DNA from 3 places in the Tessaracoccus sp. O5.2 genome. Region 2 is predicted to be linked to each of the others. Evidence: predicted binding sites of a transcription regulator. Region 2 holds the regulator's gene; each other region holds the start of a gene.

What was found. Region 2 encodes LexA, which represses DNA repair genes until DNA is damaged. Its sites were predicted from a motif close to TCGAACANNTGTTCGA; they were not measured.
Region 1: ACFQPD_RS06560 (DUF222 domain-containing protein) is a predicted target of LexA. The motif match lies at 5,698-5,713, and genes of this name have one in related genera.
Region 3: ACFQPD_RS02385 (DUF222 domain-containing protein) is a predicted target of LexA. The motif match lies at 6,107-6,122, and genes of this name have one in related genera.

What each region holds. Positions count from the first base shown of each region.
Region 1 is NZ_CAXWGV010000012.1:118,164-128,404, reverse strand. Features, by position in the region: partial or broken gene ptsP (phosphoenolpyruvate--protein phosphotransferase) at 1-844, opposite strand, end outside; gene ACFQPD_RS06580 (SRPBCC domain-containing protein) at 1,072-1,470, shown strand; gene ACFQPD_RS06575 (sodium-translocating pyrophosphatase) at 1,719-4,145, shown strand; gene ACFQPD_RS06570 (VOC family protein) at 4,298-4,465, shown strand; gene ACFQPD_RS06565 (hypothetical protein) at 4,518-5,237, shown strand; gene ACFQPD_RS06560 (DUF222 domain-containing protein) at 5,951-6,868, shown strand; partial or broken gene ACFQPD_RS06555 (FKBP-type peptidyl-prolyl cis-trans isomerase) at 7,803-8,173, opposite strand; gene ACFQPD_RS06550 (lipid II:glycine glycyltransferase FemX) at 8,247-9,374, shown strand; gene ACFQPD_RS06545 (alanine racemase) at 9,377-10,241, shown strand, end outside.
Region 2 is NZ_CAXWGV010000055.1:30,123-40,363, reverse strand. Features, by position in the region: gene ACFQPD_RS14065 (FAD-dependent oxidoreductase) at 1-303, shown strand, start outside; gene ACFQPD_RS14060 (pilus assembly protein CpaE) at 329-739, opposite strand; gene ACFQPD_RS14055 (vitamin B12-dependent ribonucleotide reductase) at 876-3,728, opposite strand; gene nrdR (transcriptional regulator NrdR) at 3,787-4,302, opposite strand; gene ACFQPD_RS14045 (hypothetical protein) at 4,499-4,828, opposite strand; gene lexA (transcriptional repressor LexA) at 5,030-5,764, shown strand; partial or broken gene ACFQPD_RS14035 (ATP-dependent DNA helicase) at 5,801-7,693, opposite strand; gene hflX (GTPase HflX) at 7,761-9,188, opposite strand; gene dapF (diaminopimelate epimerase) at 9,293-10,111, opposite strand; gene miaA (tRNA (adenosine(37)-N6)-dimethylallyltransferase MiaA) at 10,068-10,241, opposite strand, start outside.
Region 3 is NZ_CAXWGV010000003.1:95,420-105,660, forward strand. Features, by position in the region: gene ACFQPD_RS02365 (sensor histidine kinase) at 1-473, shown strand, start outside; gene deoC (deoxyribose-phosphate aldolase) at 524-1,219, shown strand; gene ACFQPD_RS02375 (ABC transporter ATP-binding protein) at 1,225-3,099, opposite strand; gene dcd (dCTP deaminase) at 3,223-3,798, shown strand; gene ACFQPD_RS02385 (DUF222 domain-containing protein) at 4,539-5,987, opposite strand; gene ACFQPD_RS02390 (aminotransferase class I/II-fold pyridoxal phosphate-dependent enzyme) at 6,569-8,209, opposite strand; gene ileS (isoleucine--tRNA ligase) at 8,444-10,241, shown strand, end outside.

The DNA of each region.
Region 1 (10,241 bases), on a different contig from region 2:
CGGGTTCCGGCTCCACGACGCCGCGGCGGGCCGTCGCCTCCTCGGTGGGCAACGGGGGGCAGTCCTCGCCGAGCCCGTCGCGCACCGCCTGCGCGAGCGCGGAGACGGCCTCCTCCGCGTCCGGGCCGTGGGCGGTGAACGTCACCTTCTCGCGGTAGCCGACGGCCATGCCCATGACCGAGACGATCGATTTGGCGTTGGCGGAGTCGTCCCCGCGCCTCAACCGCACGTCGGAGTGGAACTGCTTCGCCAGCGCGGCCAGCGTGGCCGCCGGGCGCGCGTGGATGCCGGTGGGGTTCGGGACGAGGACCGCGTCCGAGGCGGCGGCCCGGGCCGCCCCGGAGGACTCGCCGGCGCCGTCGGCGGGGTCGGCCAGCACAACGGTGGCGACGACGTCGATACCTGCCGTGACCAGCCCCGTCGCCGCGTCGATGCGGGCCACGACCTCCGAGTTGGTGATGACGATCTGCGTGAGCAGACTCTTGGCCTTGCGGCCCACCTCGTCGAGGTCGAACTCGATGAGCGGGTCACCGGCGGCGACCCGGGCGCCCTCCCTCACCCGGGGGTGGAATCCCTCCCCGACGAGCCGGACGGTGTCGAGGCCGATGTGCATGAGGATCTCGAGGCCGTCGTCGCTGCGGACCGTGACCGCGTGCCCGGACGGCTGTACGTCGACCACCTCGCCGAAGACCGGCGAGAGCAGCACGTTGCTGAGCGGGTCGATGGAGATCCCGTCGCCCACCATCTTGCGGGCGAACACCGGGTCGGGCACCTGGTCCAGCGGCACCAACACGCCGGTGAGCGGAGCCACGAGCGACAGCGTCGTGATCGGGTTTGCACTCATGCCTGCCCCTTTCAGCCACGCCGGAGGGACCGGGGATCGAGCTCGCCGGCGAGACCGTCTGATGGCTCGCAGCGTATAGCGTGAACGGGCCACGGTGGGCGAAACCCCTACCAGCGACTCCATCGACCACGAACTCCCCCTCCCCCCTGTCGGGCCCGTGCCCGCGGTACTACGCTGGGTCGCACCAGGGCACCGCAGGCGTTGCCCGGTCGATCAGGAGGTCAGTCATGGACACCATGGAGGAAACCACCGAACCGAGAAGCGTGAAGGTGACCCGCGTGGTCGACCATCCGCTCGACAGCGTCTGGGCGGTCCTCATGAAACCCCACGGAGCAGAGGCGCTGCTCGGCGAGGGCGGCAATCTGGGCAACAAGGGCGAGGACTGGCGGGCCGCCGATGGCACCTACGGGGTCACCCGGAGCTTCCACCCCAAGGAACAGATCCGCTTCTCCTGGCACGCCAGCGACGGCGCGCCGCGGACCCTCGTGGACCTGCACATGCGCCCGATCGGCGCCGCCACCGAGCTGGAACTGGTGCACGACCACCTGCCTCAGGACGCCGACACCGACGCGCTCGCGCAACGCTGGCTGTCGGCCCTCGAACGCATCGAGAGCGCCGCATCCTGACATGTTCCACTGGCCCGGGAGACCTCCCGGGCCAGCTCCTTGTCGTGACCCGGGCCGGCACCGTGGCCGCCTGACTTTGTTCTAACCAACCCCCGGACGATCCACCTACTACCGTGCGTAGGATGACCGGTGACGGCGGCTTACCGCTGACCTGTTTCAGAGGAGAAGAGGTCGAGATGCAGTTGACAGCATCCGAACGTAGGGCCACACGCCGCCTGCCCCGGTGGGGCGGGGTGGCGCTGGCATCCATGACAGCACTCTGGCTCACCGCGTGCCAGAACGACGGCCCGGCCCCGGGCGAACACCAGGTGGGCGGCGAGGCCAACCTCCAGCTGCCGGATCTCGGCAGCGTCACCTTCTTCGGGCTCCCCGGCGACGTCCTGCTCGGACTCGGGTTGATCGTCTGCGCGCTCGGCCTGGCGTTCGGCGTCATGACCTACACGCAGCTGCGCCGCATGCCGGCGCACGCGGCCATGCGCGAGATCGCCGAGCTCATCTACACCACCTGCAAGACCTACCTCAAGCAGCAGGGCCGATTCCTCCTGCTGCTGTGGGCCTTCATCGCGACGATCATCGTCATCTACTACCTGTTCCTGGTGGGGTTCAGCGTCGGGAAGACCGCGGTGGTCATCCTGTTCTCGCTCATCGGCATGGCCGGCAGCTACGGCGTCGCGTGGTATGGCATCCGCGTCAACACGCTCGCCAACTCCCGCACCGCCTACGGCGCCCTGACCGGCAAGCCCTACCCCGCGCACGACATCCCGCTGCGGTCCGGCATGAGCATCGGCATGGTGCTCATCTCCGTCGAACTGGCGATGATGCTCATCATCCTGGTGTTCCTGCCCGGCGAGATCGCCGGCGCGTGCTTCATCGGGTTCGCGATCGGTGAGTCGCTCGGCGCGTCGGCGCTGCGCATCGCCGGCGGCATCTTCACCAAGATCGCCGACATCGGCGCCGACCTCATGAAGATCGCGTTCAAGATCAAGGAAGACGACGCCCGCAACCCCGGCGTGATCGCCGACTGCACCGGTGACAACGCCGGCGACTCCGTCGGCCCCTCCGCCGACGGGTTCGAGACCTACGGCGTCACGGGCGTCGCGCTCATCACCTTCATCCTGCTGGGCGTCCCCGACCAGACGATGCAGATCACGCTGCTGGTGTGGCTGTTCGTCATCCGCACCATCATGGTCATCGCCTCCGGCGCCTCGTACTTCATCAACGGCGCCCTCACCCGCGCCCGCTACGGCAATGCCGACGAGATGGACTTCGAGCGCCCGCTCACCAGCTTGGTGTGGCTCACCTCCCTGGTCTCGCTGGGCCTGACGTTCCTCACCTCGGCGCTGCTGCTGGGCGGCCAATCGGACGGCCTGTGGTGGAAGCTGTCGCTCATCGTGTCCTGCGGCACCCTGGCCGGCGCGCTGATCCCCGAGCTGGTCAAGGTGTTCACCTCGACCAACGCCAAGCACACCCGCGAGGTCGTCATCTCGGCGAACAAGGGCGGAGCCTCGCTGGGCATCCTGTCCGGGTTCGTCGCCGGCAACTTCTCCGCCTACTGGCTGGGGCTGGCGATCGCCGGGCTCATGGCCATCGCCTACTGGATCTCCACCATGGGCCTGGCCGCTCTGATGCTGGCGCCGGCCGTGTTCGCCTTCGGTCTGGTCGCGTTCGGCTTCCTCGGCATGGGGCCGGTCACGATCGCGGTCGACTCCTACGGGCCGGTCACGGACAACGCGCAGTCGGTGTTCGAGCTGTCGACCATCGAGGAGATCCCCGGCATCCATGAGGAGCTCGAGCGCGACCTCGGCCAGAAGCCGGACTTCGAGCGCGCCAAGTACCTCCTCGAGGCCAACGACGGTGCCGGCAACACGTTCAAGGCCACCGCCAAGCCGGTCCTCATCGGCACGGCCGTCGTCGGGGCCACCACGATGATCTTCTCGATCATGATGGGCCTGACGGGCGGGCTGGAGCACGACGTCGAGAAGCTGTCGCTGCTGCACGCACCCTTCCTGCTCGGCCTGCTCGTCGGCGGCGCGGTGATCTACTGGTTCACCGGGGCCTCGACGCAGGCGGTCACCACCGGCGCCTACCGGGCCGTGGAGTTCATCGCGGCGAACATCAAGCTCGACGGTGTCACGAGGGCCAGCGCCGAGGACTCGTCGCGCGTGGTCCAGATCTGCACGCAGTACGCGCAGCGGGGCATGTTCAACATCTTCCTGGGCATCTTCTTCTCCACGCTCGCGTTCGCGTTCATCGAGCCGTTCTTCTTCATCGGCTACCTCATCGCGATGGCGTTGTTCGGCCTCTACCAGGCGATCTTCATGGCCAACGCCGGTGGCGCCTGGGACAACGCGAAGAAGTTGGTCGAGGTCGACCTGCACGCGAAGGGCACTGCGTTGCACGACGCGACAATCGTGGGCGACACCGTCGGCGATCCGTTCAAGGACACCTCCTCGGTCGCGCTCAACCCGGTGATCAAGTTCACAACCCTGTTCGGGCTCCTCGCCGTCGAGCTGGCCGTGAGCCTGAGCGCGCAGAACGGCAGCGGGCTGACCACGACGCTGGCGGCCGTGTTCTTCCTCGCCTCCGCATACTTCGTCTACCGCTCGTTCTACGAGATGCGGATCGGCGAGTCGCTGGAGGACATCAAGGTCGACGAGGCGCTGACGGTCGGCTGACCCTCATCGGTGGTCGACAGGGCCAGGGGCATCGCGCCTCTGGCCCTCTCACCACCCACGAGGAGGGGCAGCCGGGGATCAGCGGGGCCGTCACGCAGCGCGAGGGCGCCAATCCCCCCGCCGGTAGCACCGTGCAGGGGGCGGTTCTGACGGTGGAGGTCGACGACTTCGACGCCGCCGCACGTCGCATCGAGGAGGCCGGCGGGACGGTCGCCATGCCCAAGTTCCCCTTGACCGGGATGGCGTGGCAGGGCTACTTCGTCGACACCGAGGGCAACGTCTTCGGCATCCATCAGCCGGACGAGACCGCCGGGGTGTAGCGGGCGGAAATCCGCCGTAGCTATGGGGCGCCGGCGGGCGTACCGTTGAACCATGCGACGCGCAGCAGCCGCGACAGCCGCGGTGGTGCTGCTGCTCGCCGGCTGTACGGACGGAACCTCCGCTCCGACGCAGCCGACCGGCTCCACCTCCACCCCCGCCGCCTCGCCCACCACATCTGATTCCACGACGGCCCCGGCCGATCCGTCCCCGACGTCGGCCTCCCCCACCGACTCATCGATGGGTCCGCCGGGGACCACCACCCCACCCGCGGGCCCCACCGCATCTCCCTCCTCACCCACCCCAGACGACGTGGACCCGGCTCTCCACCCGTGGCAGACCGGACCCGCCCGCCAGGATCCCCCGGCCGGTGCGCCGGCCGTCGGCCAGGAGATCGTGGGTGTCCGGGTCGGGCTGCACGACGGCTATGACCGCGTGGTGCTGGACCTCTCTGGGAGCGACCCCATTCTGGGGTGGTTCGCGGGCTTCACCGACGAGGCCGTCCAGGACCCGACGGGAGAGCCGATGGACGTCGAGGGGGACGCGTTCCTGCAATTGGGCGTCTTCGGGATCGACTGGACCACGGACGCGCCCGATCGCTACTCGGGCGCCCCTGTCGACGGGGAGGGGCTCGAGGTGGTGAAGGAGGTGGTGTTCGGCGGGCTCTTCGAGGCCCAGCAGCAGATTCTGATCGGCCTGGATGACGAGACGGCCTACCGCGTCTTCGCCCTGTCGGACCCGGCCCGGATCGTCGTCGACATCCAGCACGACTAGCGGCCGCGCCCGCGCCGTCCGCTGAGGTCGCGCCACCTCGTTCGCTGAGGTCGCGCCACCCCGCTCGCTGAGGTCGCGCCCGACGGCGAAGCCGTCCGGGCGAGTCTCGAAGCCGACGCCGCAGGCGTCGATCCCTTGACCACCGCTCCTGAGGTCGCGCCACCTCGTTCGCTGAGGTCGCGCCCGACGGCGAAGCCGTCCGGGCGAGTCTCGAAGCCGACGCCGCAGGCGTCGATCCCCCGAGCGCAGCACGGATGGCAGCCGCACTCGGGCTCGGGGGCGGTTTAGGGCGTTGGTGGCGGAGTTCGACGGCGTGTCGTGCCGGTGGGGGGGTCCGTTCGCTGAGGTCGCGCCGACCTCGCTCGCTGAGGTCGCGCCCGACGGCGAAGCCGTCCGGGCGAGTCTCGAAGCCGACGCCGAAGGCGTCGATCTCCCGCCCCCTCGCTCGATGGCTGAGGTCGCGACAACCCGTTCGCTGAGGTCGCGCCCACTCGTTCGCTGAGGTCGCGCCCGACGGCGGAGCCGTCCGGGCGAGTCTCGAAGCCGACGCCGCAGGCGTCGATTCCCCTAGCCAGGGCTCAGAAATTGTCAGCGCCTCCCGCGCCAGCCGCTTCGACCAGCCCACCCAGCCGGTCGACAGTCCTGGCCGCGTCGCCGTCGAGCGTGCCGACGGCGTCCCAGAGCGCGGCGAAGTATCGCTGCCCGAGATCCCTTTGAGGCGAAGCTGGCCGCCGCGGAGGCTGTTGTGGAGGGGGTGCGGCAGTCGGTCGATGCGCATCACCGGACAGTTGCCGGTCGCGGACGCGGCGTTGTTGAGCGCGCAGTTGGATGCGTTGATGCCGGACGCGTCCAGCTACACCGCCAACGGTGAGGCCGCGTCGCGGGACGCGCGTCGGGCGGATGCGCTGGTCTTACTGATCCAGAAGGCTGCCTCGAGTGGCGCTCTGCCGGCGCATGGTGGGGATCGGCCGCAGGTGCATGTCACCCTCGACCTCGACACCCTCACCACCGGCCTCGGCAAGGCCGGGCTGATCGGGGTCGACGACATCGACGGCCTCTCCGCCGGGGAGGTCCGCCGGTTGGCGTGCGACGCCGGCATCATTCCCGTCGTCCTCGGCGGGCCATCCCGGCTGCTGGATGTCGGCCGCACCTACCGCATGTTCACCCCCGGCCTGCGGGCCGCGCTGGTGCAGCGCGACGGCGGCTGCGCGTTCCCCGGCTGCACCGCCACCCCCGCCTGCTGTGAGGCACATCACATCGTCCCCTGGTGGCAGGGCGGGGACACCCGGCTAGGAAACGGGGTCTTGCTCTGCCCACACCACCATCGCCTGGTGGAGCCCGACCCGTTGCAGTCCGAGCAATCACAATGGCGGGTGCACCTCGACCCGGTGACCGGGCTGCCGTGGTTCACCCCACCACGACACATCGATCCCGCCAGACGCCCGCGGCAACACCGCCGCTTCCGGCTCCGACAGATCCGCGCCGGGGCACCACCCTGCCCAGAAGACGACCCGCCAGACACCGACCCAGCGGAAGTCGACCCGCCCGAGACGGAGTTGTCCGCCGCTGGCCGGCCGGACCTGGACGACCTCATCCACCGCTCCGCCGCCATCTGGGGCGACGGCACCTGACGACCCTTGGGGCTCGACGCCTACGGCGTCGGCTTCGAGACTCGCCCGGACGGCTCCGCCGTCGGGGCGCGACCTCAGCGAGCGGACAGGCACGACCGCAGCGAGCGGGGTTGGGGGATCGACGCCTGCGGCGTCGGCTTCGAGACTCGCCCGGACGGCTCCGCCGTCGGGCGCGACCTCAGCGAACGGTGGTCGCGACCTCAGCGAGCGGGGTTGGGGGGTCGACGCCTGCGGCGTCGGCTTCGAGACTCGCCCGGACGGCTCCGCCGTCGGGCGCGACCTCAGCGATCGGTGGTCGCGACCGCAGCGAACGGGGTCGGCGCGACCGCAGCGAACGGTGCAGCGCGACCGCAGCGAACGGTGCAGCGCGACCTCAGCCATCGAGAGAGAGGGCGGGACGGTGGGGCGGCTGCGCGCAGTGATGCCCAACCCGACGATCACCCAACTGGCGTCCCGCCCAGACAAACCCGACCCAGGGCCGCCCCACCGGCACGCACCCGAACCCGGCCACGCCACCGCCGGAACCAGTGGGGGGAGACGGGAACCGACGCTCGGGCGGCCTCGACTACTCAACCCCAGCCAGCCGTTCACCTGAACAGAACACCCGGCCACAAGGGCCGCCCGAGCGACGGGTCACGGCTCCCCGCACCTTCAGGGATGGGGTTAGGGGATCGACGCCTGCGGCGTCGGCTTCGAGACTCGCCCGGGTGCTTCGCACCGGGCGCGACCTCCGCGAACGGGAGGGCGTCGGCTTCGAGACTCGCCCGGGTGCTTCGCACCGGGCGCGACCTCCGCGAACGGGAGGGCGTCGGCTTCGAGACTCGCCCGGATGCTCCGCACCGGGCGCGACCTCAGCGAACGGGAAGGCGTCGGCTTCGAGACTCGCCGCGGTGCTACGCACCGGGCGCGACCTCAGCGAACGGATTGTCGCGGCTCAGTTCAGGCCGACGAGGTCGCACACGAAGATCAGCGTCTCGCGGGCGCGATCACGCCACCGGCGCCGCGGTCGCCGTAAGCGAGGTGCGCCGGGATGACGAGCTGGCGTCGACCGCCGACCTTCATGCCCTGGATCCCCTGGTCCCAGCCCTGGATCACGCGGCCGGCACCCAGCGGGAAGGACAGCGGGGCGCCGCGGTTCCACGACGAGTCGAACTCCTCACCGGAGCTGAAAGACACGCCGACGTAGTGCACGTGCGCGAGGTCGCCGGCCTTGGCTTCGGCGCCGTCACCCACCACGACGTCGGTGATCTCCAGGTCTGCGGGCGGCTCGCCGCCGGGGAAGTCGATCTCGGGCTTCTCATTCATGCTCATGGCCCCGAGCCATGACCAGCCCGCGGGAGGCCGCCGCGCCACGGACCCACGGGGTAGCCTGACTCTCGTGAGCATCACCTGTCGCCCCATCTCCGCAGACCAGCACCTGGCCTTCATCCGCGACCGGGGGTCGGCGTCGTTCCTCCAGACTCCGGCGTGGGCGGCGGTGAAGCCCGAATGGCGGGGCGAGTCGGTCGGGTTCTTCGACGGCGCGACGCTCACCGGCGTCGGCCTGATCCTCTACCGGCAGCTGCCGAAGCTGAAGCGCTACCTGGCCTACCTCCCGGAGGGCCCGGTGCTGGACTGGGGGCGGGCGGACGTCGCGGATCACCTGCGGGCGCTCGTCGTGCACGCGAAGCGGAACCGGGCGTTCGCGGTGCGGATCGGCCCCGCCGTCGTCCATCGTCGCTGGGCCGCCGACACGATCAAGGCGGCCATCGCCGACGACGTCGTCACCCGCCTGTCGGACGTCGAGCCGGACGAGACCACCCTCGTCGGCACGCGGATCATCAACCAGCTGATCCACGGCGGTTGGGTGACGGACACGACGGGGCACGGGTTCGCGGCCGGACAGCCGATGTTCAACTTCCAGCTCCCGCTGCGGCACGCCGACGGCACGCAGAAGTCCGACGACGAGCTGCTCAAGGGCATGAACCAGCTGTGGCGGCGCAACATCAAGAAGGCCGACAAGGAGGGCGTGGCGGTGCGGCAGGGCGACCGCGCAGACCTGGCGGCCTTCCACCGCATCTACCTGGAGACCGCGCAGCGCGACGGCTTCACCGGCCGCTCGCTGTCCTACTTCGAGACGATGTGGGACGCGCTCAACGACGAGGACCCGGACCGGATGCGGGTCTACCTGGCCGAGCACGACGGCGACCTCGTGGCGGCGACCACCTTCGTACGCGTCGGCGAACACGCTTGGTACTCCTACGGCGCGTCGACCAACGCCAAACGTGAGGTGCGCGGCTCCAACGCGGTGCAGTGGCGGATGATCCGCGACGCCAACGAGGCGGGCTGCGCGGTCTACGACCTGCGGGGCATCGTCGAGGGCGTCGGTGCCGACGACCCGGAGATCGGCCTCATCCAGTTCAAGGTGGGCACGGGCGGCGAGGCGGTAGCCTACCTCGGCGAGTGGGACTACCCCCTTAACAAGGCCCTCTACCGGGCGTTCGACCTCTACATGAAGAGACGCTGACTATGCCGCTGACCCTGACCGTGGACCGCACCCGTTGGCAGACCCACCTGCGGGGTCTCCTGGAGGATGTGCCGGGGCTCGTCCCCGTCGCGAAGGGCAACGGCTACGGGTTCGGGCTGCGGATGCTGGCCACCGAGACGGCGCGGCTGGGGCTGCGGACGCTGGCGGTCGGTGTCGCGCAGGAGGTCGCCGCGGTGCGCGCCGGGGGATTCGCGGGCGACGTCGTCGTCCTCAACCCCTGGCGGCCCTTCGACGACGCCGCCACCGCCCTGCTCGACGACTCCCGCATCATCACCACCATCTCGCGCGCGGAGGATCTCCGCGCCGTGGCGGCTTCGCATGCCCACGCACGCGTCATCGTCGAGATCGAGACGTCCATGCACCGTCATGGCCTCCGGCCCGACGAGCTGTCGGAGCGCGACCTGGCCGACCTCACGTTCGAGGGATGGGCTGTGCATCTGCCCGCGTCGGGTTCGTTGGAAGAGGCCAAGCGGCTCGCATCGGCCGCGCTGGCGGTCAAGCGTGCCCCTGTCTGGGTGTCCCACCTGAGCGTCAGCGACTACCGCGCGCTGCGCACCGCGCTGGGGGTGCGCACGCACATGCGGATCGGCACGCGGCTGTGGCTGGGCGACAAGCGGGCCTACACCACGACCGCCACGGTGCTCGACCTGCACCGGGTGCGATCCGGGGAGCGGCTGGGCTACCACCAGGTCAAGGCGCCGCGGGACGGGTGGATCGTCGTCGTGTCCGGCGGCACCGCCCACGGGGTGGCGATGGCCGCGCCGACGCCGCAGCGCTCGCTGCGCCAACGAGGCGTGACGGTCGCGCAAGGGGTGCTGGATGCCTTGGGGCGTTCGCTGTCGCCGT
Region 2 (10,241 bases):
ATGTTGTTCCTCAACCGGATCTCCCTGCTGCGCTCCCTCGCCGAGAACCGGGTCCGGGTCCTCACCGGTTACACCGTCCGGGAGGTCACCGACGACGGGGTGCGCGCGGCCGGCCCAGACGGCGACGTCGTCCTCGAATGCGACACCGTCGTGACGGCGTTCGGCGTCCGGCCGGCGACGTCACTGCCCTCCGCACTCACCGCTGCCTTCGGAGCGAAGGTGCACTCGGTCGGCGACTGCGTGTCGCCGCGGAAGGTCGGCGACGCCATCGACGACGCCTACGTGCTGGCGTACTCGATCTGATCCCGACCGCTGGTCCCGGCGCCGGTCACCCCGCCGCCGCGACCAGCGCCAGCAGGGCCTCGGCGTAGGCCTCGGCGGCGTCCGGGGAGATGAAGGCCCGCGGGGGCTGCCCGGGGATCTCCACGACCACGGAGAATTCCCCCGACGCCGCCCGCGACATGGACCGGAAGGTGCCGCCGAGCAGCTCGCGCAGCTGATCCTCACGGGGCAGCCACAGCGCCTTGCTGGCGGGGAGCGAGTCGAGCGCCCACTCCGTCGTGCCGTTGAAGGCAAGCAGCGTCCCCGACGGGTATTCGCGGGCCTCGACGACCATGTTGGCCAGCGTGAACACCTCGTCGGCCAAGTCGGCGGCACGCACCACGAACCGGTCCCCCTCGCCCGGGTGCCAGGCGACACCCGCCCGGTCGAGGCGTTCGGCGGTCGCAACGGAGATCATCTGGCTCCTCGTCGATGTCAGTGGGTGGTGCTGCTATTGTGCCCAGCGGCGGCAAAAGCCGGGGCGGACAACGAGGGCGCCGGCCCTGAGGCCGACGCCCTCGCGTCACGGTGTCCCGGTGGACCCGGGTACCGGATCAGCTGCAGCCGCTGGTGGAGCCACAGCCCTCGCAGACATAGCACGAGCCGCTGGGGCGCATCTTCGTGCCGCACGTCATGCACAGCGGGGCGTCGACCTCACGCCCGGTCAACGACTCCATCAGCTCCGCCGTCGTGCGGGCGGTGCCGAACTCGGCCGGGGCCGGGGCGTCGATGAGTGAGGGCTGACGGGCGCCGTCGACCTTGAAGTCGTCTCCGGCGTCGTTGCGCAGGGACACGGCCTCCGGCATCGCGGCCTCGTCTTCCTCCGACAGGTAGGAGCCGGTCTCCACGTACCGGGCGCGCTCCGAGGCGGTGTAGATGCCCAGTTCGGCGCGGTCGTCGAAGCTGAGGTAGTCCAGCGCCAGGCGGCGGAAGATGTAGTCCATGAAGGACTGCGCGATCCGGATGTCCGGGTCGTCGGTCATGCCGGCCGGCTCGAACTTCAGGTTGGTGAACTTCTGGACGAAGCTCTCCAGCGGCACGCCGTACTGCAGGCCGATCGACACCGCGATGGAGAACGCGTCCATGACGCCGGCGAGGGTCGAGCCCTGCTTGCCGAGCTTGAGGAACACCTCACCGATCCGGCCGTCCTCGTAGGCGCTGGAGGTCATGTAGCCCTCGGCGCCGCTGACGGAGAAGCTCGTGGTGCGCGAGGCGCGCGACTTGGGCAGCCGCGCCCGCTTCGGGCGGTACTCGATGCGCACCTCGGGCTCGGCCTTCTTCTCCTCCTTGGTCTCCTTCTTCCCGTCGGAGAGCGGCTGGCCGACCTTGCAGTTGTCGCGGTAGACGGCCAACGCCTTGAGGCCCAGCTTCCAGCCCTGCAGGTAGACGTCCTCGATCTCCTCGACCGTCGCCGTCTCCGGCAGGTTGACGGTCTTGGAGATGGCGCCCGACAGGAACGGCTGCACCGCGGCCATCATCCGGACGTGCCCCATCGGCTTGATGGCGCGTGCGCCCATGGCGGTGTCGAACACCTCGTAGTGCTCCGCGGCGAGGCCGGGAGCCCCGATGACGTGTCCGTTGGCGGAGATGAATTCGACGATGCCGTCGATCTCCTCCGAGTTGTAGCCGAGCCGCTTCAGGGCGCGCGGGATGGTCTGGTTGACGATCTGCATGGAGCCGCCGCCGACGAGCTTCTTGAACTTCACCAGCGAGAAGTCCGGCTCCACGCCGGTGGTGTCGCAGTCCATCATGAAGCCGATGGTGCCGGTGGGCGCCAGGACCGACGCCTGGGCGTTGCGGAAGCCGTTGCGGGCGCCGAGCTGCACCACGTGATCCCATTCGCGGGAGGCCACGGCATGCAACTGCCGGTCGTCGGGCAGCACACGCAGGTCGTCGTTGGCGGCCTGGTGCTTGCGCATGACCCGCTGGTGCGCCTCCGCGTTCTCCGCGTACCCGTTGTAGGTACCGACGATGCCCGCCAGCTCGGCGGAACGACGGTAGGAGGTGCCGGTCATGATGGACGTGATCGCCGCGGCCGTCGACCGGCCGCCGTCGGTGTCGTAGCCCTTGCCCATGGCCATGAGCAGCGCGCCGAGGTTGGCGTAGCCGATGCCCAGCTGGCGGAAGTTGCGCGTGGTCTCGCCAATCGACTCGGTCGGGAAGTCCGCGAAGCAGATCGAGATGTCCATCGCGGTGATGATGAGCTCGACGGCCTTGACGAAGAGCTCGGCGTCGAACGTGCCGTCGGCGCTCAGGAACTTCAGCAGGTTGAGCGAGGCCAGGTTGCACGACGAGTTGTCCAGGCTCATGTACTCCGAGCACGGGTTGGAGGCCGTGATGGGGCCGGTGACCGGGTTGGTGTGCCAGTCGTTGATGGTGTCGTGGTACTGGATGCCGGGATCGGCGCACTCCCAGGCCGCCTGCGCGATCTTGCGGAACAGGCCCTTGGCGTCGACCTCCTCGATCACCCGGCCGTCCATGCGGGCGCGCAGCCCGAACTTGTCGCCCGCCTCCACGGCGTTCATGAACTCGTCGCTGACGCGCACGGAGTTGTTGGCGTTCTGGTACTGGACACTCGTGATGTCCTTGCCGCCGAGGTCCATGTCGAAGCCGGCGTCGCGGAGCGCGCGGATCTTGTCCTCCTCGCGGGCCTTGGTCTCGACGAACTCCTCGATGTCCGGGTGGTCGACGTCCAGCACGACCATCTTCGCCGCGCGACGGGTGGCGCCGCCCGACTTGATGGTGCCGGCGGACGCGTCGGCGCCGCGCATGAACGACACGGGCCCGGAGGCGGTGCCGCCCGAGCTCAGGAGCTCCTTCGACGAGCGGATCCGCGACAGGTTCAGCCCGGCGCCGGAGCCGCCCTTGAAGATGAAGCCCTCCTCCTTGTACCAGTTGAGGATCGAGTCCATCGAGTCGTCGACGCTGAGGATGAAGCACGCGCTGACCTGCTGGGGCGAGGGGGTGCCCACGTTGAACCAGACCGGCGAGTTGAAGGAGAAGTACTGGTTGAGCAGCATCCAGGTGATCTCGTGCTCGAAGATCTCGGCGTCATCCTCCGAGGCGAAGTAGCCGTACTCCTGGCCCGCCTTGCGGTAGGTGCGCACGACACGGTCAATGAGGGTCTTGAGGCTGTCCTCGCGCTGCGCGGTGCCGAGCGCGCCCCGGAAGTACTTCGTGGTGACGATGGTGGAGGCGTTGACGCTCCACGACGACGGGAACTCGACGCCCCGCTGCTCGAAGACGGTCTCGCCCGTCTTCCAGTTGGTCTGGACGACGTCGCGCCGGTCCCACTCCACCTCGTCGTACGGGTGGACGCCGGGCTTGGTGAAGACGCGCTCGATGACGAGGCCCTTCCCCTCGCCCGTGGCCTTGCGGCGGGTGGCGCGTGCAGCTGTCGCGGTCATGATCTTCCCCTCGTTGTTACCTGGATGTGGTGATGAATAGCGAACCGAGCCGTGCGGCTCAGCTGATGAGTGGCTCCTGGGCCGACGCGACCTCGATGGCGGCGACCTCACGTCTGAGTTCCTTCTCCGCCGCGCTGATCTTCAGCGCGTCGATCTCCCGCTGGAAGTCGTCGACGGAGTCGTAGTTCTTGTAGACGCTGGCGAAACGCAGGTAGGCCACCTCGTCGAGCTCCTCGAGCGGACCGAGGATGGCGACCCCGATCTGCTCGGCCGGGATCTCGGCCTGGCCGGAGGACCGCAGCGACTCCTCCACGCGCTGGGCCAGCGCGGCCAGTTGCGCGGCCGTCACCGGCCGGCCCTTGCATGCCTTCGACACGCCCCGGATGACCTTGTCCCGGTTGAACGACTCGACGACGCCCGAGCGCTTCACGACCGTGAGCACGATCTGCTCGACGGTGGTGAACTTCCGCTCGCACACGGGGCACACCCGCCGCCGGCGGATGGCCGAGCCATCCTCGGTGGCCCGCGAATCCGACACCTTGGTGTCGAGATGGCGGCAGAACGGGCAGTGCATGGGCGAGCGGACCTTCCCTGTGTGCGACGGGGGCCCTACCTTGCCACTGTGTGGCCTTAACCACAACTTGTAGGGGAATCCCGCCGCTGGAACTACTAGATATAGGGAAGCCTAGGACGCGGCGCCACCACATACAAGCGCGAAACGCCCACGACTTTCGGCCAGATCGTCGTGGGCGCGGCGTGCTGCAGGGCCGTCAGGGCTGGGACACGTGCGCCCAGGCGGGGTCTCCCGCCACGTAGCCCGTGGGGGCCTCCGCCGACGCCATCTCGGCGAACTGCAGACCCGCCACGGCCATCCCCACCGCCGTGAGAATGCCGACGCCGGCGACCTTGAGCGCCATCCATCCGGACACCGGACGAGTCACGCGACAGGAGGAGGCGGTGCGGACCCGGCCCGGCAGCGCGGGGCGGGCGGCTCGTGCGACGGGGCCACCCAGCTCTGGGCGCGCGGCGGGCGACACGGTGACCAGCCGACGGTGGCCGGCGTCGATCACCTGGTAACGGACTGCGGCGGACGCGGTCATGTCAACCTCCTAGAACGTCTGTTCGATTGAACTGTAGCGAATCCGACGCGTCGATTCAAACACCTGTGCGAACCCGTCCGATCCGATGCCCACGATCGGGCACGGGATGAGTCCACCGGGGACCACTGACATTTTTCGCGCAGGTGCTCGACACGGGGTGTCTTATCGAACACACGTACCGCCACTGGGTAGGCTGGGGTCATGGCTGATGAGACGAAACGTCCCCGTCGCGGGCGCCCCACCAACGCCGCCATCGAGGCTGAGCTCGGATCGATGGCGCCGTTCCCGGACGGGCCGGTCGACGCCCATGGACTGACGCGGCGGCAGATGGCCATCCTGCGTGTCGTCAAGCAGTCGATCGACGAGGTCGGCTATCCGCCCAGCATCCGGGAGGTCGCCACGCGGGCCGGCCTCGCGTCCACGTCGAGCGTGACCTACCAGCTCAAGGTCCTCGAGGAGAAGGGCTTCATCCGCCGGGATCCGAACCGCCCCCGTGCCGTGGTGGTGACGCTGCCGGGCGACGAGGGCATGGACTCGGCGCAGACGTTCGATGCCGCGCCCACCTCCGTCGCGGCCCCGCTCATCGGCCGCATCGCGGCCGGCGGCCCGATCCTGGCTCAGGAACAGGTCGAGGACGTCTTCGCGCTGCCGCGCCAACTGGTCGGCGACGGGCAGGTGTTCCTGCTCGAGGTCCGGGGCGACTCGATGATCGACGCCGCCATCTGCAACGGCGACTGGGTGGTGGTCCGGCAGCAGTCGGACGCACACAACGGTGACATCGTCGCCGCCCTCCTCGACGACGAGGCGACGGTCAAGACCTTCAAGCGGCAGGACGGGAAGGTCTGGCTGATGCCGCACAACCCGGACTACTCCCCCATCGACGGGACGCACGCCACCATCATGGGCAAGGTCGTCGCCGTCCTCCGCAAGCTCTGAGCCGCCGCTGCGCCGCGACAACGCTCCGCGGGGGGGGCGCCGCGCCTGGACCGCGATGTCGCCGTCGGTGGTCATCCAGAAGCCGGGCAGCGAGGACTTGAGGTACTCCCCGTAGCGGGCGGTCACCAGCCGCGGATCCAGCATCGCCACGACCCCGCGGTCCTCGGAGCGCCGGATCAGGCGCCCCGCGCCCTGGGCCAGCAGGAGCGCCGCGTGCGTCGCGGCCACCCGCATGAACCCGTTGCCCCCGGCGTCGTCCACGGCCTTCTTGCGGGCCTGCATGAGCGGGTCGTCCGGGCGCGGGAACGGGATCTTGTCGATGATGACCAGCTGACACGTCTCCCCCGGCACGTCCACGCCCTGCCACAGCGACATGGTGCCGAACAACGACGCCGACGGGTCCGCGATGAAGGTGCGGGTGAGCTCGGACAACTGTGCGTCACCCTGGCAGAGGATCCGCAGGTCGGGCAGCTCGCGGCGGCAGTACTCGGCCGCCTGCTCCGCCGCCCGGCGCGACGCGAACAACCCCAGGGTCCGCCCCTCCGCCGCCCAGATGAGCTGCGCGATCTCCGCGAGCGTCTGCTCGCTCATCCCGTCGCGGCCGGGTGGTGGCAGGCGTCGGGCCACGTAGAGGATGCCCTGCCTCCGGTAGTCGAACGGGGACCCCACGTCGATCCCCCGCCAGGCGAACTGGTCCTGGGGTTCCTGGCCGTCCTCCAGCCGATCCCCGTAGGACAGCCCCACGGCGCTGGCGGCGGCCTCGAACGACCCGCCGAGCTCCAGGGTGGCCGACGTCAGCACCGTCGGGGTCTCGGCGAAGATCTGGTTGCGCAGCAGGCCGGCGACGTTGAGCGGCGCCACGTAGGCCGACCGGCCGAACACCTCCGACTCCGTCACCCACACCACGTCCGCCTCCGAGAGCTTCGCGATCCGCTCCGCGATGTCGAAGACCTCCTTCACGGCCGACGCGGCCTGGGTCCGCTCAGCGTCGTCGGTGGCCTTGCCCAGCGCGCTCACGACCTTGCGCGCGACGTCGCGCAGCTGGGCCGCGGCGTAGACCAGCGGCGCGGACCCGGCGGTGATGCGCGCCAGCTCCGACTCGGCCAGGGCCTGGCGCAACACGTCCGCCTGGTCGAGGAAGTCGACGCCGAGGTCGTCGTCGACCCAGGTCAGGACCCGCCGGGCGGTCCGCTCGACCAGGCCGGGCGTGAGCTCGTCGGTGGCGGCGGTGGTGATCCGGCTGACCAGTTCGTGGGCCTCGTCGATGATCAGCGCCTCGTGCTCGGGCAGCGCCGTGCCGCCGTGCATGGCGTTGATGGCCAGCAGCGCATGGTTGGTCACCACCAGTTGCGCGTTGCGGGCCTCCTCGCGCGACGCCTCGACGAAGCACTCGGCGCCGAAGGGGCAGTTCGCGACGCCCAGGCACTCCCGGGTGGGGATCGACACCTGGGCCCAGGCCCGGGCCGTGTGCGTGGGCGCGTCGTCGCGGTCTGCGAGCCCCTTCCGTTCGGCCTCCTCCTCGACCCACTCACGCAGGGCGAGCACCTCGGCTCCCAGCCGCGACACGTCATCGGCGCTCGGGGACACGGCCTCCGCCAGGGCGGAGCTGCCCACGAGGCTGTCCTGTTCCGCGGGCCCACCGGAGCGAGCACGGTAGAGGCAGGCGTAGTTGGTGCGGCCCTTGAGAATGGCCGCCTTGGGGCGCGTCCCGGTGACCGCCTCGACGGCGTCCAGCGCGGTGGGGATGTCCTTGCTCGCGAGCTGCGCCTGAAGGGCGAGGGTCGCCGTCGCGACGACGATGCGCTCCTCCCGGTCCACGCAGCGGGCCAGCACCGGGGCCAGGTAGCCCAAGGACTTGCCCGTGCCCGTGCCCGCCTGCACGAGTAGGTGCACGCCGTCGTCCAACGCGCGCGCCACGGAGTCCGCCATCACCTGCTGCCCCGGCCTGGCCTGACCGTGGATCTCGCCGACGGCGGCGGCCAGGATGGCGGCGTGGTCAGTCACGGGCGAAGGCCGCCAACTCGTCGGCCAGAGCCGGCATCACGCGGGCGCTCACCAAAGTACCGTCCGCCGTGTGCTCAAGCGAGTCGATCACCGCGGTCTTGTGGATCCGGTCCACGAGGTCCCCGCGCTCGTAGGGGACGAGGGCAGTGATGCGGACCTCCGGCTGCGGGAGGCGCTGTTCGATGATGGCGCGCAGCTCGTCCAGCCCGGCTCCCGTCCGGGCGGAGACCACAACGGCGTCCGGGTGGTTGGCCCGCAGCGCCAGGATGGTGGTCTCGTCGGCCGCGTCGGCCTTGTTGAGCACCAGCAGCTCGGGCACCTGTGCGGCGCCGATCTCGGCGAGCACGGTGCGGACGGCGCCGATCTGTCCCTCCGGGTCCGGGTCCGACGCATCGACCACGTGGACCAGCAGGTCCGCCTGGGACGATTCCTCCAGCGTGGACCGGAACGCCTCCACGAGGTCGTGCGGCAGGTGCCGGACGAAGCCGACGGTGTCGGTGAGGGTGTAGACGCGGCCGTCGGCGGTCTCGCTGCGACGGGTGGTGGGATCGAGAGTCGCGAACAGCGCGTCCTCCACGAGCACCCCCGCCCCGGTCAGCCGGTTCAGCAGCGACGACTTGCCCGCGTTGGTGTAGCCGACGATCGCGACCGACGGCACCTGGTTGCGGCGCCGCTCGGCTCGTTTGCCCTCGCGGGTGGCGTCCATCTCGCGGAGCTTGCGGCGCAGCTGCGCGATCCGGGTGTGGATGCGCCGGCGGTCCGTCTCGATCTTCGTCTCGCCAGGGCCGCGGCCGCCGATGCCGGCGCCGCCCGCCGCGCGGCCACCCGCCTGGCGCGACAGGTTGCCACCCCAGCCGCGGAGCCGCTGCTTGAGGTACTGCAGCTGCGCCAGCTCGACCTGGGCCTTGCCCTCGGCGCTCTTGGCGTGCTGCGCGAAGATGTCGAGGATCAGCGCGGTGCGGTCCACCACCTTGACCTTGACGCGGTCCTCCAGGTTGCGCAGCTGCGCGGGCTCGAGTTCGCCGTCGCAGATGACGGTGTCGGCGCCGGTGGCGCGGACCATCTCCGCGACCTCCTCGACCTTGCCGCGGCCGATGTAGGTGGCCGGGTCCACGTGGCTGCGCCGCTGGACCAGGCCCGCGAGCACCTCGGAACCGGCCGTCTCGGCCAGCAGCTTCAGCTCGGCCATGGCGTTGTCCGCGTCCTCCTGCGTGCCGCTGGTCCACACGCTGACCAGCACGACCCGCTCGAGGCGCAGCTGGCGGTACTCGACCTCGGTGACGTCTTCGAGCTCGGTGCGCATGCCCGCGACGCGTCGCAGTGAGCGGCGGGCCGCCAGGTCCTCCTGGCCGCCGTCGTAGTCGGGTTCGTCGTAGTCGTCCTGGGGGTAGTCACCGGCGTCGCCGTCGAGGTCCGGCATGAGGTCGTCGACGTTCTCGTCGAGGGAATGATCTGTCATCGTGCCGCCCATTGTCCCAGCCCGCGGCCGGTTACCCAAGCGCGGAGTCGCGCCTGTGGATAACGCTAGATCCAGAACTCGCCCCGGCCGATGACGACGGCGGGTCCGGTCAGCCGCGCCTCGTCGCCGGTGAACTGGACCGACAGCTCTCCCCCCGGGACGCGCACCGTCACGGGCCCCTCGTGCCCGCCGCGCGCCCGGTGGGCAGCGGCGACCGCCACGACCCCGGTGCCGCAGCTCATGGTCTCCCCCACTCCCCGCTCGTGCACGCGCATGGTCAGCGCGTCGGGGGCGTCGACCCGCACGAACTCGACGTTGACGCCCTGCGGATACGCCTCAGCCGGGGACCAGCGGGGCGCGCGGTGCAGGTCAAGATCCTCCAGGACGTCGGAGTCGGTCAGGAACACGACGGCGTGGGGGTTGCCGACGTCGACCTTCACCACGGGCCAAGACCGGTCCTCCAGGGTCACGGTGACGTCGTCGGGCAGCACCAGGGCGCGGCCGATGTCGGTACTGATGAGGCCGTGGCGGGCGACCTCCACGTGCTTGACGCCCGCGCGGGTGGCGACGTCGAACGCGCCCGCGTCGACCAGCTGCTCGTTGATGAGGTGGCGTGCGAACACCCTCAGGCCGTTGCCGCACATCTCCGCGACGGAGCCGTCGGCGTTGTAGTAGTCCATGAACCACAGGTGCGGGTCGCCCGTCCAGTCGCGGATGCTGCCCGCGCGCACCACGCGGATGACGCCGTCGGCGCCGATCCCGGCGTGCCGGTCACACACCGCCCGGATGAACTCAGGATGCATGTCGTGCATGCCGTAGGAGTCGTCCAGGATGATGAAGTCATTCCGGGTCCCGTGGCCCTTGTGGAAGCTGAAACGCCGCATGCCGACCTCCTTGCGCCTGGTCGTCCGATCGTAGCGCGGCGACGATGCGGCCCACGTTCATCGGGTCACCTGCGGGGAGCCACGTGATGCGGGGGTCGCGCCGGTACCAGCCGAGCTGTTTGCGGAAGAA
Region 3 (10,241 bases), on a different contig from region 2:
TGGTCCTCAACGCCGTCAGCGACGCCCAGGCCGCCAGCCGCGACCACCGGTGGCTCCTCGACGTCCCCGAGGACCCGGTCGAGGTCCTCGCCGACGCGGATCAGCTGCACCAGGTGATGGTCAACCTGCTCGCCAACGCCCGCACCCACACCCCGCCGGGGACGAGCGTCACCGCGACGGTGGAGCGGCGCGGGGCGTCCGCGCAGCGGGGCGGCGGGGTCGCGGTCATCCGGGTCCTGGACGACGGGCCCGGCATCGCGCCGGAGGTGCTGCCGAGGGTGTTCGAGCGGTTCGCCCGCGCCGACGACGCCCGGGCGCACTCGGCCGCGCAGTCGACCGGCCTGGGCCTGGCGATCGTGCGGGCCGTCGTCGAGAGCTTCGGCGGGTCCGCGTCGGTGGAGTCGCGGCCGGGGCACACGGTGTTCACGGTGGTGCTGCCGTTGGCCCACCGCGACGAGGGAGGCCCGCAGTAAGCTCGGCTACGACGGTGCCCGCCGGGGCCCGCACGCCCGGAAGGACCGCCATGGAGATCACGCGCTCGGCACTCGCCCAGATGGTCGACCACACGCTGCTGAAGACCGACGCCACCCGCGCGCAGGTATCCGCGCTCGTCGCCGAGGCGCGCGAGCTGGGGGCGTTCTCCGTGTGCGTGTCGCCGTCGATGCTACCGATCACCGACGAGCTGGGCGACGTGAAGGTCGCCACCGTGTGCGGATTCCCGTCGGGCAATCACACCTCCTCGGCGAAGGCGGCGGAGGCTGCCGAGTCGTCGCGGCTGGGTGCCGACGAGATCGACATGGTGATCAACATCGGCCTGCTCAAGGAGGGCCGGCCGGACGCCGTCGAGGCGGAGATCCGGGCCGTGCGCGAAGCGACGACCGGCCTGCTCAAGGTCATCATCGAGTCCGCGGCGCTGACCGATGAGGAGATCGTCGCTGCCTGCAGGGCCGCCGAGGCCGCGGGAGCGGACTACGTGAAGACCTCCACCGGGTTCCACCCGGCCGGCGGGGCGTCGGTGCACGCCGTGGAGTTGATGGCGGCGACGGTGGGCGGCCGCCTCGGCGTCAAGGCCAGCGGCGGGATCCGCGACTACGCCACCGCCAATGCGATGGTCGAGGCGGGTGCGACGCGGCTGGGCCTCTCCGGTACTCGCGCGGTCCTCGACGGCGCTGACGGCGACGAGCCGGGCGGCCAGGTCGGGATGGGCTCGGCCTACTAGAGGGCTCAGTCGCTGAACTGGGTGGCGTACAACGTCGTGTAGGCGCCGCCGGCGTCCAGGAGCTGCGCGTGCGTCCCCCGCTCGACGACACGCCCCGCCTCGACGACGAGGATCTGGTCGGCGTGCCGCACCGTCGAGAGCCGGTGCGCGATGACGATGGCGGTGCGCCCGGCCCGGGCGGTGTCGAGGGCCCGCTGGACCAGCGTCTCGGACTCGGAGTCCAGGTGCGCGGTCGCCTCGTCGAGGACGAGGATCGGGGGCGCCTTGAGCAGCAGACGCGCGATCGCGAACCGCTGCCGCTCCCCGCCGCTGAGCCGGTAGCCGCGTTCGCCGACGACGGTGCCGAGCCCGTCGGGCAACCGCCGCACCAGCCCGGCGATCTGGGCGGCGTCCAGCGCGCCCCACAGCTCCTCGACGGTCGCGGTGGGCTTCGCGTAGCGCAGATTGGCCTCGATGGTGTCGTGGAAGAGGTGGGCGTCCTGGGTGACGTAGCCGATCTCGTCCTGCAGCGACGCCAGCGTCAGCCGGCGCACGTCCGCGCCGGCGATCTCGACGACGCCGGAGTCGACGTCGTACAGCCGGGCGAGCAGGTGCGTGATGGTGGTCTTCCCCGCTCCGGACGGTCCCACCAGGGCAACCGTCTGACCCGGCTCGGCCTGGAAGGAGATCCCCCGCAGCACCGGCGTGTTGGCCGACTCCCCCGCGGCCGCCGTCGGCTCGAGCGACTCCAGCGACACGGTCGCGGCGTCGGGATAGGTGAACCAGACGTCGCGGAAGGCCACCGACGGCGGGCCCGAGACCGGCCGGGCGTCCGGGGCGTCGACGATGAGCGGCTCCAGGTCCAGGACCTCGAAGACGCGTTCGAAGCTCACCAGAGCGCTCATGATGTCCACCCGCAGGTTCGACAGCTGCATCAGCGGGCCGTAGAGCCGCGCCAGCAGCGCGACGAGGGCCGTGAGGGTCCCCACGGTGAGGTCGCCGGCCACCGCCGCCACGCCGCCGAAGCCGTAGAACAGGGCGGTCGCGAGCGCCCCCACGAGCGCCATGGCGGTCATGAAGACACGCGAGATCATCGCGATCTTGACGCCCGAGTCCGCGACGTCCTTCGACTGGCGGGCGAACGTGGCGTGCTCGGTGTCAAGATCGCCGAAGAGCTTCACCAGCAGGGCTCCCGAGACGGTGAACCGCTCGGTCATGGTCGCCGACATCTCCGCGTTCTGGGTCATCCGGAGCCGCGACAGGTCCGCGAGCCGCGTCCCCACCATCCGCGCCGGGACCATGAAGATCGGCAGCAGCACCAGCGCCGCCAGGGTCAGCGGCCAGGACAGCGCCAGCATCGAGCCCAACACCAGCACCAGCGTGATGGAGTTGCTGACGACCGTGGACAGCGTCGAGGTGAACGCCTGCTGGGCGCCGTTGACGTCCGACTGCAACCGCGAAACCAACTTCCCGGTGTGCGAACGGCTGAAGAACGCGATCGGCATCCGCAGCATGTGGTCGAAGATCTGCGTGCGCATCGAGTAGATGAGCCCCTCGCCGATGCGCGCCGAGCACCAGCGCTCCACGATCTGCAGCAGGGCGGACCCCAGTGCCATGGCGGCGACGGCGACCGAGAGCCAGACGATGACATCGACGTCGCCGGCGAGCACGCCGTCGTCGATGATCCTCTGGAACAGCAGCAGCGGGGCGACGGACAGCGCGCTGCTGACGATCACCGTGACCAGGAAGACGACGATGAGTCCTTTGAAGGGGGCCCCATAGGCGATCACCCGGCGCGCGGTGCCGCGGTCGAGCTTGTGCTGCTTGAGCTCCGGGTCTGCCGCGAGGCGCCCGAGCATGCGGCCGCCACCCATGCCGCCCCCGCCGTGCCCGACGCTCATCCGCACTCCTCGCCGCCCGCCGACGGGCTGGTCGCCGCGGCCTCCGCCGACGGCTCCCCCAGCGTAGCCGCGCCCCCATGGGCCGAGGGGGACGGAGCCACCGCGGGGCATTAGGCTCACCCCATGCTGCTGAGCGACCGCGACATCCTGGGCGAAGTGCACACCGGGGGGATCCTTCTCGATCCATGGGATCCGGCCATGGTGCAGCCGTCGAGCGTGGACGTGCGGCTCGACAAGTTCTTCCGGGTGTTCGAGAACCACCGGTATCCGTCGATCGACCCGTCGGTCGAGCAGCCGGACCTCACGCGCCTCATCGAGACGCCCGCGGACGAACCGTTCGTGCTGCATCCCGGGGAGTTCGTGCTGGGGTCGACGTTCGAGCGCGTGACGCTGGGGTCGTCGGTCGCAGCACGCCTCGAGGGCAAATCGTCGCTGGGCCGGCTCGGGCTGCTCACGCACTCGACGGCGGGCTTCATCGACCCTGGTTTCTCCGGCCACGTGACCCTCGAGTTGTCGAACATGGCCACGCTGCCGGTGAAGCTCTGGCCGGGGATGAAGATCGGCCAGCTGTGCTTCTTCCGGCTGAGTTCTCCGGCGGAGCATCCGTACGGGTCGGCGCAGTACGGGTCGCGGTACCAAGGGCAGCGGGGCCCGACTCCGTCGCGGTCGCATCTGAACTTCCACCGCACGCAGGTCTGACAACGTCGGGGTCGCCGCTGCGGTCGCGCCTGCCCGCCCCCCGAGGTCACGCGGCCTCGCTCGCTGAGGTCGTGCCGCCCGTTCGCTGAGGTCGCGACTGCCTCGTTCGCTGAGGTCGCGCCCGGTGCGGAGCACCCGGGCGAGTCTCGAAGCCGACGCCTTCCCGCTCGCTGAGGTCGCGCCCGGTGCGGAGCACCCGGGCGAGTCTCGAAGCCGACGCCTTCCCGCTCGCTGAGGTCGCGCCCGGTGCGGAGCACCCGGGCGAGTCTCGAAGCCGACGCCTTCCCGTTCGCTGAGGTCGCGCCCGGTGCGTAGCACCTGGGCGAGTCTCGAAGCCGACGCCGTAGGCGTCGATCTCCCAACCCCGTCCGCTGCTGGTGTGGGGAGCCGTGACCCGTCGCTCGGGCGGCCCTTGTGGCCGGGTGCCCCGTTCAGCTGACCGAGGAGTTGGGGCCGGGTAGATCGAGGCCGCCCGAGCGTCGGTTCCCGTCTCCCCACACATGTTTCGGCGGTGGCGTGGCCGGGTCCGGAGGCGTGCCGGTGGGGCGGCCCTGGGTCGGGTCTGTCTGGGCGGGACGCCAGTTGGGTGATCGTCGGGTTGGGCATCCCTGCGCGCAGCCGCCCCACCGTCCCACCCCCTCGCGGGAATCCCCAGTGACGCTGAGGTCGCGCCCGACGGCGGAGCCGTCCGGGCGAGTCTCGAAGCCGACGCCGCAGGCGTCGATCCCCCTCGGCGCAGGTCAGGTGCCGTCGCCCCAGATGGCGGCGGAGCGGCGGATGAGGTCGTCAAGGTCGGGCCGGTCGGCGTCGGACAACTCCGTCTCGGGCGGGTCGACTTCCGGTGGGCCGGTGTCTGGCGGGTCGTCTTCTGGGCAGGGTCGTGCCCCGGCGCGGATCTGTTGGAGTCGGAAGCGGCGGTGTTGCCGCGGGCGTCTGGCGGGATCGATATGCCGGGGCGGGGTGAACCACGGCAGCCCGGTCACCGGATCCAGATCGACACGCCACTGCGAGGCCTCGGACTGCAACGGATCGGGCTCCACCAGGCGGTGATGGTGCGGGCAGAGGAGTACCCCGTTTCCTAGCCGGGTCTCGCCGCCCTGCCACCACGGGACGATGTGATGCGCCTCGCAGCACGCCGAGGTGGCGGTGCAGCCAGGGAACGCGCAACCCCCGTCGCGCTGCACCAGCGCTGCACGCAGGCCGGGAGTGAACATGCGGTAGGTGCGGCCGACATCCAGCAGCCGGGATGGCCCGCCGAGCACGACGGGAATGATCCCCGCGTCGCACGCCAACCTACGCACCTCGCCGGCAGACAGGCCGTCGACGTCGTCGAGACCGATCAGGCCAACCCGACCGAGGCCGGTGGTGAGGGTGTCGAGGTCGAGGGTGACGTGTACCTGCGGCCGGTCCCCACCATGCGCGGGCAGCGTTCCGGTGTTGGCGGCTTTCTGGGTGAGCAGGACCAGCGCGTCCGCACGCCTGGCGTCCCGGGACGCGGCCTCACCGGTGGCGGTGTAGGTGGAGGCGTCGGGCATCAACGCATCCAACTGCGCGCTGAGGAGGGCTGCGTCGGAGACCGGGAGTTGGCCGGTGATTCGCATCGAGCCGTGGTAGTCCGGGGCGAGGCGCAGGAACCTGGCCCGATGCGCTGCGGCTTCCTCGCGGGCGAGACGCTTCGCATCGTCGGCATCCGATGCGTCGGGGTAGATGATCTCGACCAGGCGAGACGCTAACACTCGCAGTTCGGACGGGCCGAGGGTGTCGACGTGGTGCAGGATCTCCTGCTCGCAGCGGGTGAGCTCCGCCCGGGTGAGCCGGCCGGGGAGTTTGCGCAGGCCGGAGACGATGGCGTCGGCCTGCGCCAACGAAATCGAGCCGTCGTTCAAGGCGGCTCCGATCAGCGGGAACCTGTCATACAGGTCCTGCGCGAGCCGGAGACTGGCGGTGGCTTGGGCGGGGGTGGTGCGCACCGACTGCCGCATCCCGTCGATCACGGCCTCCGCCGCTGCGAGCTTTGCCTCATGGAGCAGGTGGAGGCGTAACCCGGCGAGTTGCGCCTCGGCTTCCGTGACCGCCGCGACGAGGCCGGAGAGACGGTCCGCAGGGGTGTCGTCGGTGGTGAGTGACAAGGCGGCATCCCACAATGCAGCGATGGATCGCTGCATCTGCTCCCGCCTCGAATCACTCATGTGCACTATTCTGACGGAGACCACTGACAATTTCGTATCGCCGGCGTGGTCCGGGATCGACGCCTACGGCGTCGGCTTCGAGACTCGCCCGGACGGCTCCGCCGTCGGGCGCGACCTCAGCGAACGGGTGGTCGCGACCTCAGCGAACGGGTGGGCGCGACCTCAGCGAACGGGCCGCCGCCACCAGCACGACACGCCGTCGAACTCCACCCTCAACGCCCTAGACCGCCCCCGCGCCCGAGTTTGGCTGCCATCCGTGCTGCGCTCGGGGGATCGACGCCTACGGCATCGGCTTCGAGACTCGCCCGGACGGCTCCGCCGTCGGGCGCGACCTCAGCAAACGGGGAGGGCGTCGGCTTCGAGACTCGCCCGGACGGCTCCGCCGTCGGGCGCGACCTCAGCAAACGGGGAGGGCGTCGGCTTCGAGACTCGCCCGGACGGCTCCGCCGTCGGGCGCGACCTCAGCGAACGGCAAGGCGCGACCTCAGCGGACGGGCACGTGCGACCTCAGCGAACGGGCAAGCGCGGCCTCAGCGAACGCGGGGCGCGACCCGGGAGAGCCGGTCGGAGGCACTCACCGGTCAGGGGGTCTCACGCGGCGGCTCGATCCGCAACGACACGCCCTCGCCGATATCCAGGATCGTGCCCACCTCCACCTGCACCGACGCCCCATCGCGGAGGGTGAACGGCGAGCCGTTCGGGGGCACCACCACGGTGCCGTTGACGGAATGCAGGTCCCGCACGATCACGTCGCCCTTGTGAACCTCGACGGCCACGTGGTTGCGGGAGATGTCGAGGTGGGGGCTCGACACCCGCAGGACATGGGCACGCTCGTACCCCGCCGTCGCGCGCGGTTCCCGCCCGACCACCACAGCAGTGACGACGTTGACGAACTCCCCACTGTTGGTGTGCAGGCCCGCCAAAGCGGGCGGCGCCATCCGTGCCGTCGCAGGACCCGGATCCTCGACCGCCCGCATCGGAGCGGTCACCGGTTCGGCGGGGACGACAGGCAGGGGCGCTGTCGGCGGTCCCTGCTCGACGACCCGCGTCGGCTCCGCATCCGAGTCCTCCCCCGCCGGGACGTGCACGGCGGCCGGCCGCTCCGCCGCCCGCACCTCCTGCAGGGACGCGGCCATCCGTTCGACCGCCTCGGCGATGATCTCCCGCGACGTCGCCAGATTCACCCGCACGAACCCCGGCGTCGCCGGGGAGAACTCGCGGCCCAGGTTGAACCGAACCCGGCCGACCTGATGGAAGTGCCGGCCCGGCTCGTCGAGCCCGAGGGCGCCGCAGTCCAGCCACGCCAGGTAGGTGCCCTGGGACGGCTCGTAGTGCAGCTCGGGGATGAGTCGGGCCAGCTCGGCGGCGAAGAACTCCTTGTTGCCGGCGACCTCGGCCGATGCTTCCGCAACCCAGTCGCGGGCCTCGTTCAAGGCCGTCGCGTGGGCCAGCACCCCGAAGTAGCTGGCGCCGTCGGGCATCATCGGGTTGAGGCGCTCGAGCAGGGCCGCGTCGCCGATCACGAGGCCCGCCTTGAGGGCCGCGAGGTTCCAGGACTTCGACGCCGACGTGACGACGAGCGCGTTGCCCGCCCCCGGCACCGTCAGGTACGGAACGTGCGCCGCCCCTGCCAGGGGGGCGTGGATCTCATCCGAAACCACCACGACCCCGTGCCGCTCTGCGAGGCGCGCGACCGCGGCAAGTTCCTCGGCGGTGTGGATCGCGCCGTTCGGGTTGTGCGGCGAACACAGCAGGTACACCGCCGGCCGCTCGCTGGCGAAGGCCTCCTCGAGGCCAGGCAGGTCGAGCCGGTCATCCACCAGGGGCACGTCGACGATGCGGCGCCCCGTGGTGGTGACGACGTGCCGGAAGGGGGGATAGACCGGGGAGTTGATGACGACGCCGTCGCCCGGCTTCGACAGCCCCAGGACGGCCTCCCGCATGCCCGTGACGACGTCGGTGGCCAGCTTCTGGTCCGCGACACCGACCCGCCAGCCCCACTGCCAGTCGGCGTACGCGGCGAAGGCCTCCTGGTAGGCGGGGAGCTCCGGGTATCCGGTGTCGCCGTCGGCCAGCGCCCGCTCCAGGGCCTCGCGGATAGGGGGCGCCAGGTGCGCGTCCATCTCCGCGACGAACAGCGGCAACACGTCCGGCTCCCAGCGGCGCCACTTGATGGTGCCGCGCCGCCGCAGATCGCCGAGGGGGACGTCGAAGATGGCCATGGCCCCAACCTAGCGAACCGACCCCGACTTGACGTCGACGGCATAATGGACCGCGTCGCACGGCATTGATGAGGCCATCACCTCGGAGCTGCCGGAAGAACGGCGGGGTGACCCGCTCACTAGACCCGGCCGCGGCGGATGAACAAGTGGGGCGCCCCGGCGCCCAAGAAGGGTGGTACCGCGGGCTTCGGCTCGTCCCTTCACCTCAGCGACGATTCGATGAAGGACCACCCGATGACCGACCAGGCTGCCAGCCAGTCCCCCGGCTACCGCGCCGTGCCCGCCCAGGTTGACTTCCCGACCCTCGAGCACGAGATCCTGAGCCTGTGGGAGGAGCGCGACACCTTCGCCCGCTCCCTGGAACGCACGGCCGACGGCGAGCCGTGGACCTTCTACGAGGGCCCGCCCACCGCGAACGGCATGCCGGGCACGCACCACATCGAGGCGCGTGTTTTCAAGGACCTGTTCCCCCGCTACAAGACGATGCGGGGCCACCGCGTTGAGCGGAAGGCCGGCTGGGACTGCCACGGCCTCCCGGTCGAGTTGGCCGTCGAGAAGGAGCTCGGTTTCTCCGGCAAGGCGGACATCGAGGCATTCGGCGTCGAGGCGTTCAACGCGAAGTGCCGCGAGTCCGTGCTGCGGCACGTCGACGCGTTCAGCGAGCTCACGGAGCGCATGGGCTACTGGGTCAACATCGACGACGCCTACGTGACGATGACACCGCAATACGTCGAGTCGCTGTGGTGGGCACTCAAGCAGATCCACGGCAAGGGCCTCCTGGAGGAGGACTACCGCGTGGCGCCGTACTGCCCGCGGTGTGGCACCGCGCTGTCGGACCACGAGCTCGCGCAGGGCTACGAGGACATCACCGACCCGTCGATCTACGTCCGCTTCCCGCTCACCTCCGGCCCGCTCGCCGGCGAGGTGGACCTGTTGGTGTGGACGACGACGCCCTGGACGCTGGTCTCCAACACCGCGGTCGCGGTGCACCCGGACGTGACCTACCGCGTCGCCACGCACCCGCAGCAGAAGGCGCTGGTCGTCGCCGAGCCGCTGGCCGACAAGGTGCTGGGCGACGAGTGGACCCTCACCGACACCTTCCTCGGCCGCGACCTCGAGCGCTGGACCTACCAGCGGCCCCTCGAACTCGTGGAGTTCCCGGCCCCGGCCCACTTCGTGGTGCTCGCCGAGTACGTCACCACCGAGGACGGCTCCGGCCTGGTCCACCAGGCGCCCGCCTTCGGCGAGGACGACATGCACGTGTGCCGCTCCTACGGCCTGCCCTTCGTCAACCCCGTCCGCCGCGACGGCACGTTCGACGAGGACCTCGACCTGGTGGGCGGTCTGTTCTTCAAGGACGCCGACACCGCCATCGTCGCCGACCTCAAGGCGCGGGGCCTCATGTTCCGCGTCCTCGACTACACGCACAGCTACCCGCACTGCTGGCGCTGCCACACCCCCCTGCTCTACTACGCCATGCCGTCGTGGTACATCCGCACCACGCACATCAAGGATGAGCTGCTCGCGGAGAATGAGGCCACCACCTGGTACCCGGACACCATCAAGCACGGCCGGTACGGCGACTGGCTGAACAACAACATCGACTGGGCGCTGTCGCGGACCCGCTACTGGGGGACGCCGCTGCCGATCTGGCGCTGTGAGGACGACCACCAGGTCTGCGTCGGCTCCCGCGCCGAACTCAGCGAACTCACCGGCGCGGACCAGAGCGACCTGGATCCGCACCGTCCGTTCGTCGACGACATCGTCTTCCCATGCCCGACCTGCGGCAAGGAGTCGCGCCGCGTGCCCGAGGTCATCGACGCCTGGTTCGATTCCGGCGCCATGCCCTTCGCGCAGTGGGGCTACCCGCATGTGCCCGGCTCCGAGGAGGTGTTCGCCGAGCGGTACCCGGCCGACTTCATCTGCGAGGCCATCGACCAGACCCGCGGCTGGTTCTACTCACTCATGGCCGTCGGCACCCTGGTGTTCGACCAGAGCTCGTACCGCAACGTCGTCTGCCTGGGCCACATCC